3 regions of the Providencia sp. genome follow, and region 1 is predicted to be linked to each of the others. Evidence: predicted binding sites of a transcription regulator. Region 1 holds the regulator's gene; each other region holds the start of a gene.
What was found. Region 1 encodes ArgR, which controls arginine synthesis, uptake and breakdown. Its sites were predicted from a motif close to ANTGAATAAAAATACANT; they were not measured.

Region 1 (2,280 bases):
TATTGATGTTTTGGCTAATATGGTCATTGAAACTGCTCAGCCAGGAGACTATATCCTTGTCATGAGTAACGGTGATTTTGGTGGCATTCATGGCAAATTACTGGCGGGTTTGAAGAGCAAGGCTGATATTGAAATAGAAGAGTAGCGCTTATAAGTAACAAAGCCCTCGCTAAATATTAAACTACACCCCAAAAGTTGGATAGTCACTTTGGGGTGTTTTTCTATGTTAAAGATTTATTTAATTTTTAAAGCTCTATCCCAAAGACTTTCACTTCCATTTCCATTTCCACAATTCAAAAAAGAGATCGTTGTTTCTTGTTTTAAACTTCCCATATAACAATCAAGTGAATCAGTGAATAAGTGAAATAGACAACCTACTGCGATTGCTTTTAGTTTCCATGATGGTATTAAAAATAAGCAAACATAGGCAATTGCTGCCCAAACCGTATGCATAGGATGAAAACCGATGCCGCAACGATTAGGATCAAAAATTGGCGTCGCCAGTAAATGATCTAAATCGATAGCCATCGTCGATATCATGATTAATGATGCTAATTTCCAATTTTTTCGCCAAAATAGATAGCCAAAAAGAATCGGAACCAGAAAGTGGAAACCGTAGTGTACGATGTTTCTAAAGATCTCAAATATCACAATATAATCTCAATCTTATGATTTATAACTCAATTAATTATTTATTTTCATGTGATTTAAATAATTAATTTTGTATTAACTCGCGTAACTAACTTTGATAAACAAAAAGAGGGAAAATGATATTTCCCCCTCTTTAATCGCTATCTCAATGGTAATAATGAGATAGCACTTGGAAAATGCATTGTGTGAATTTAAAGCTCTTGATCAAACAGCGTTAATATTGCTTCGTAAAGTTCAAGAGTGGTGAAATTATTCGCTGGGGTAGAGAAAATAGTGTCATCACCTGCAATACTACCAAGGATACCTTCTGCTTTACCTAAAGAATCTAACAAACGTGCAATAAGTTGGGCTGCACCAGGACTTGTTCTAATCACTACAACCGAGTGGTTGTAATCAATATCAAGTACAAGATTTTTAAGTGGGCTCGTTGCTGTTGGAACGCCAGGCTCTGATGGTAGGCAGTAAACCATTTCCATTTTTGCATTACGCGTGCGAACCGCGCCAAACTTAGTTAGCATTCTGGAAATTTTAGATTGATTAATGTTATCAAAGCCTTGTTCTTGAAGCGCAATCACTATCTCGGCTTGAGAACTGAATTTTTCTTCTTTAAGTAGGGCTTTAAAAGCCTTAACCAAGTCTTCTTGTTTAGACGGTGTACGCATAATTAACCCATTCTTTGGCATTAAACTAAGTTGTATTATCCGTAAATGTGCATTTTTATGCAACAAAATTGCGTTATGACCGTTTTATAAGCAGCAAGGAATTAATTTTTTACGATTTAAGTGATATATTTTACAGCGACAAAAACTGGCTTATATTAAATTAGCGATGTGAAAATATAATATAGAGTATTAATAAATTTACCTGAGAAAATTGTGAGAATATTGTTAATTTTCTGGTCTTTGTTCGAATAATAAACAGCGAAAACAACTTATTGTGCGAAATACAATAGTGAGAAAAACTATTTGTTAAAAAAGTGCCCGTTATCTCATTAACAGATAAGGAATTTGTTTAGAATAGTGAAAATTAGTATACAAATTATCTCGCGTTAATATCTCTCTATATCTGTTAATAAATTGTTTTTTATACGTAATGTGTTTAGTGCATAATTAGATGAATTCATATTTTTGAAAGTACAATTTAAGGAGTTTCAGAATGAAAGTTGCAGTCCTAGGTGCAGCAGGTGGTATCGGTCAGGCTCTAGCCCTTCTTCTCAAAAATCAGCTTCCAGCAGGTTCAGAACTCTCTCTCTATGACATCGCACCCGTTACTCCAGGTGTTGCCGCCGACCTTAGCCACATCCCAACAGATGTTAAGGTTGTTGGTTTTGCCGGTGAAGATGCCACTCCAGCGCTAAAAGGTGCTGATGTTGTTCTGATTTCTGCGGGTGTTGCGCGTAAACCAGGAATGGATCGCTCTGACCTGTTTAATGTTAACGCAGGCATCGTACGTAATCTGACTCAACAAATAGCGGTGACCTGTCCAAAAGCGCTCATTGGGATTATTACTAACCCAGTTAATACCACTGTGGCAATTGCTGCAGAAGTGCTGAAAAAAGCAGGCGTTTATGATAAAAACCGTTTATTTGGTGTGACTACACTGGATATTATTCGTTCTAATACTTTTGTC
Region 2 (2,280 bases), on a different contig from region 1:
GATAAAGGGCTACGCTTGGAAAAAATAAATAGAGTAAGTTATTGTTATTTAGCTGAATCAGCTTGTAATTCTGTTAAACAAAAGTGTTCGACCATCTGACTTATCAATTGGCGAGTGGGCTCGATAAATTGCATATCGATAAATTCATCTGGCTGATGGGCTTGTTCTATTGAGCCTGGCCCCAAAACGAGCGTTGGGCACAATTCTTGAATAAAAGGTGCTTCGGTACAGTAATTAACGGTATCGGCTCTTTGCCCCAGCAACTGCTCAATCACCACAACCATTTTGTGATCTGTTGGACATTCATAGCCGGGGATTGGCGGATGCATAGGTTCAATCGCTAAACGCCCTGGCCATCTAGCTTTAACGGGTTCTAATGCCTCATTTAGCAGGTCATCGATATCTTGGAGTGTTAAACCTGGTAGTGGGCGGATATCCATATGTAATTCACAGCAACCACAAATTCGGTTTGCCGCATCACCGCCATGAATATGACCAAAGTTCATCGTAGGATAAGGAATGACAAACGCTGGATTATTAAAACGCTCTCTTAACGTTGTTCTCAGTGTCATGAGATGCGAAATAGATTCATGCATTAAGTCGATAGCATTCACACCACGGTCAGGATCACTTGAGTGACCCGATTGCCCCGTAATACGGATAGCATTGGAAAGATGGCCTTTATGTGCACGTATTGGTTGTAGCGATGTGGGTTCACCAATAATAGCAAAGTCTGGGCGCAGCGCAGTGCTTGCCGCAAAATAGCGAGCGCCAGCCATAGAGGTTTCTTCATCTGCGGTCGCTAATATATGAAGAGGGCGTTTGAGTTGAGTTAAATCAACATCACGTAATGCATCAAGAATAAAGGCAAAAAAGCCTTTCATATCCGCAGTCCCTAAACCATATAGCTTGCCATCGTGTTCAGTTAACTCAAATGGATTTCTTGTCCAACGCCCATCATCAAATGGAACGGTATCGGTATGGCCACATAACATTAGCCCACCATTTCCCTCACCAATTGATGCGAGAAGATTATATTTATCTCGTGTATCGGGAACGGGTTGGATATTTACAGAAAATCCGAGTGTTTCGAACCAACCGCCGAGTAACTCAATAAGGGCTTTATTGCTCTGATCAAGATGAGAATCAGTCGCACTAATCGACGGAATGGCAATTAATTGACGATAAATCTCAATAAATGCAGGTAATTTAATATTCACTGTTGACAGCCTTTATCCATAATAGTATCAATATTCATGCACTTTATTTGAATAAAAATACACATTAAACTGTTTGGGTCACGAGTACAAGGTAGAATACTTATGTTGAACGCACTCATTATCGGGGCTAGTGGCTATACTGGCGCAGAATTAGCCGCTTATTTGCAACGTCATCCTGAAATTAATCTTCAAGGATTGATGGTTTCCGCACAAAGTACAGATGCAGGTAAGTGCTTTTCTGAGTTATATCCTCAATATAAAGGCATTATTGAGCTTCCAGTACAGCCATTAACAGACGTCGCCGCAGCGACACAGGGCATTGATGTTGTTTTCCTCGCAACAGCCCATGAAGTTAGCCATGACATTGCCCCTCAATTTCTTGAGGCGGGTTGTGTTGTATTCGACCTCTCGGGTGCTTATCGTGTGCAAGATGCCGCTTTCTATCCTGAGTATTACGGTTTTGAACATACAAATACTGAGTGGCTAATGCAAGCAGTTTACGGTTTAGCTGAGTGGCAAGCTGAAAAAATCAGCCAAGCACAGCTTATTGCTGTACCCGGATGCTACCCAACAGTGTCTCAATTAGCGCTTAAACCGCTGATTGAGGCTAATTTGCTTGATGACGATATGTGGCCAGTTATTAATGCGACAAGTGGTGTATCGGGCGCAGGGCGTAAAGCATCGATGGCGAATAGCTTTTGTGAAGTTAGCTTACAGCCTTATGGTATTTTCACGCATCGTCATCAACCTGAAATTGCGACACATTTGGGCAGAGAGGTTATTTTTACGCCACATTTAGGTAATTTTGCCCGTGGCATACTGGCAACGATTACTTGTAAAGTGAAGCCCGGTGTAACTGCTGAGCAAATTAGCCAAACGTTTAAAACTGCTTATCAAGATAAACCTCTTGTGCGTTTATATGATAAGGGTGTTCCAGCCCTAAAATCGGTTGTTGGAACACCATTTTGTGATATTGGCTTTGCTTTGAAAGGTGAACATCTAATCTTAGTTGGAACAGAAGATAACCTATTAAAAGGTGCTGCTGCGCAAGCTGTTCAGT
Region 3 (2,280 bases), on a different contig from region 1:
CAATTTCTGCGGGAACAAAACCTCTTTCTTGAAACCAATGAATGCTGCGGGTCGTTAGTACAAATAATCTCTCTAGTCCAAATTGTTTAGCTTGGACGGCAACTCGATGTAATAGTTCTTCGCCACGAGCAGAACTACGATAATCAGGATGAACAGCAACACATGCCATTTCACCGAGTTTTTCTTCTGGGTATGGATAGAGTGCTGCGCATGCAATCACTAAATTATCACGTTCAATAATCGTAAATTTATCAATTTCCATTTCGAGTTGTTCTCGTGAACGCCTCACGAGGATACCCTGCTGCTCTAATGGTCTGATTAATTCTAAAATCCCACCGATATCATTGATATTGGCTCTACGGATTTGTTCTGCACTTTCCATAACTATTTGAGTGCCGATACCGTCACGAGAGAATAATTCTTGAATCAATGAACCATTTTCTTGATAGCTTAGTAAGTGGCTACGACGGACTCCTCGACGGCAGGCTTTAGCTGCTCCGCGTAAGAAACGAACTGTACCTGAGTAATAATCACCATCAGATTCAAGCTCTTGAATACGATTTTCAGCTTCATTAGGAAATAATTCAGACAGTATATTACCGTCTTTATCTGCTACACCTTGTGAGGAACAAAAACCGATTAATTTCTCTGCTTTAATTTTTACAGCCAGTTGAGTGGCAACCTCTTCTGAGGTTAAATTAAAACTTTCCCCAGTTACTGATACAGCAACTGGGCCGATTAAAACGATTGAACCATTGTTAAGCTGATTATTAATAGCATCTTCATCAATGCGGCGAATTCTACCACTGTGGTAATAGTCAACACCGTCATCGATACCAAGAGGTTGTGCGATAACAAAGTTACCACTTACCACGTTAATATGAGCGCCTTGTAAGGGGGTGTTACTTAAGCTCATTGATAAACGTGCAGTAATATCTAATTGTAATGCACCAGATGCTTGCTTAACATATTCAAGAGTACTCGCATCGGTTACGCGAGTATGCTTATGATAAATAGCATCATAGTTGTGTTCTGATAAAATTTGTTCAATTTGTGGGCGAGCACCATAAACAACGACAATACGAATGCCAAGGCTATGCAATAGTCCTATATCATTAACAATGCTTGGAAAATTTTCATGCGCAATCGCTTCACCACCAAGCATTATAATAAATGTTTTGCCGCGGTGGGCGTTTATATAAGGAACCGAATGGCGAAATTCATCAACCAATTCGGTGCTGCGCTCTTTCATAATTACCCTCTTAAATGAATTTTTATTCGTAATTACTGTATTTTTATTCTTTTTGGCAGTAAATATCAAGTAAAAGATGGCATAAAAATAATAACAATTATATTTTTGAGGTTTACATATCTCTAAATTTAAATGTGTATTCTTAATGACAGAGTGCTAATGATTAGTTAGAGTGCTTGCATCTAGCCAATATATTGGCATTTATTCTAAAATCGTCTTATTTATCAGCTCTAGGTTCGGAATTATTGATGAGTCATCAAGATCACAGTCCATCAAAGCGCCGCCTTATACAAGGTGCGGCAGCCGTTATGTTGCTTAGTGTCAGCCCATTTGGTTTTGCTGCGAATAGCAGCATCATTGCCGTGCGTATCTGGCCGGCATCGAGTTATACCCGAGTGACACTCGAATCGAATATTCCTCTGAAATATCGTCAGTTTGTGTTGAATAATCCTGAGCGTATTGTTGTTGATTTAGAAGGTGTTCAGCTAAATAACGTACTAAAGCAGATGGGCAGCCAAATTCAGTCAAGAGATCCTTACCTTAAATTGGTAAGGGCGGGGCAATTTGATCCAAAAACAGTTCGTCTTGTTTTTGAAGTCAAAAATAAAGTTAGCCCTCAGTTTTTTACTATGGCACCTGTTTCTGAATTTAAGCACCGACTGGTGATGGATTTTTATCCAGGAAAGGGAGTTGATACTAGTGATGATCCTTTATTAGCACTTCTTGAAGATTATAATAAAGGCGATCTTGAAGAGAATATGCCTGCGCAGGCGAAAAAACCAGGTACAGCAGGTAAAGACAGGCCTATTATTATCATGATAGACCCAGGTCATGGTGGTGAAGATCCGGGCGCTATTGGAAAATATAAAACTCGTGAAAAAGATGTGGTATTACAAATCGCCCGACGTCTTAAGGCCTTGATCGATAAAGATCCAAAAATGCGTGCTTATATGACACGTAATGAAGATGTATTTATTCCGCTTAAAGTTAGAGTTGCGAAAGCGAGAAAAATGCAGGCAGATTTGTTT

Region 2: a site for ArgR is predicted at 1,267-1,284, ahead of argC (N-acetyl-gamma-glutamyl-phosphate reductase). Genes of this name have one in related genera too.
Region 3: a site for ArgR is predicted at 1,287-1,304, ahead of argA (amino-acid N-acetyltransferase). Genes of this name have one in related genera too.

Annotation. Positions count from the first base shown of each region.
Region 1 is NZ_JBQDNB010000003.1:40,180-42,459, forward strand. It holds gene mpl (UDP-N-acetylmuramate:L-alanyl-gamma-D-glutamyl-meso-diaminopimelate ligase) at 1-145, shown strand, start outside; gene ACTH6U_RS03275 (DUF6122 family protein) at 235-651, opposite strand; gene argR (transcriptional regulator ArgR) at 843-1,313, opposite strand; gene mdh (malate dehydrogenase) at 1,807-2,280, shown strand, end outside.
Region 2 is NZ_JBQDNB010000012.1:98,066-100,345, forward strand. It holds gene argE (acetylornithine deacetylase) at 45-1,220, opposite strand; gene argC (N-acetyl-gamma-glutamyl-phosphate reductase) at 1,323-2,280, shown strand, end outside.
Region 3 is NZ_JBQDNB010000008.1:784-3,063, reverse strand. It holds gene argA (amino-acid N-acetyltransferase) at 1-1,252, opposite strand, end outside; gene amiC (N-acetylmuramoyl-L-alanine amidase AmiC) at 1,501-2,280, shown strand, end outside.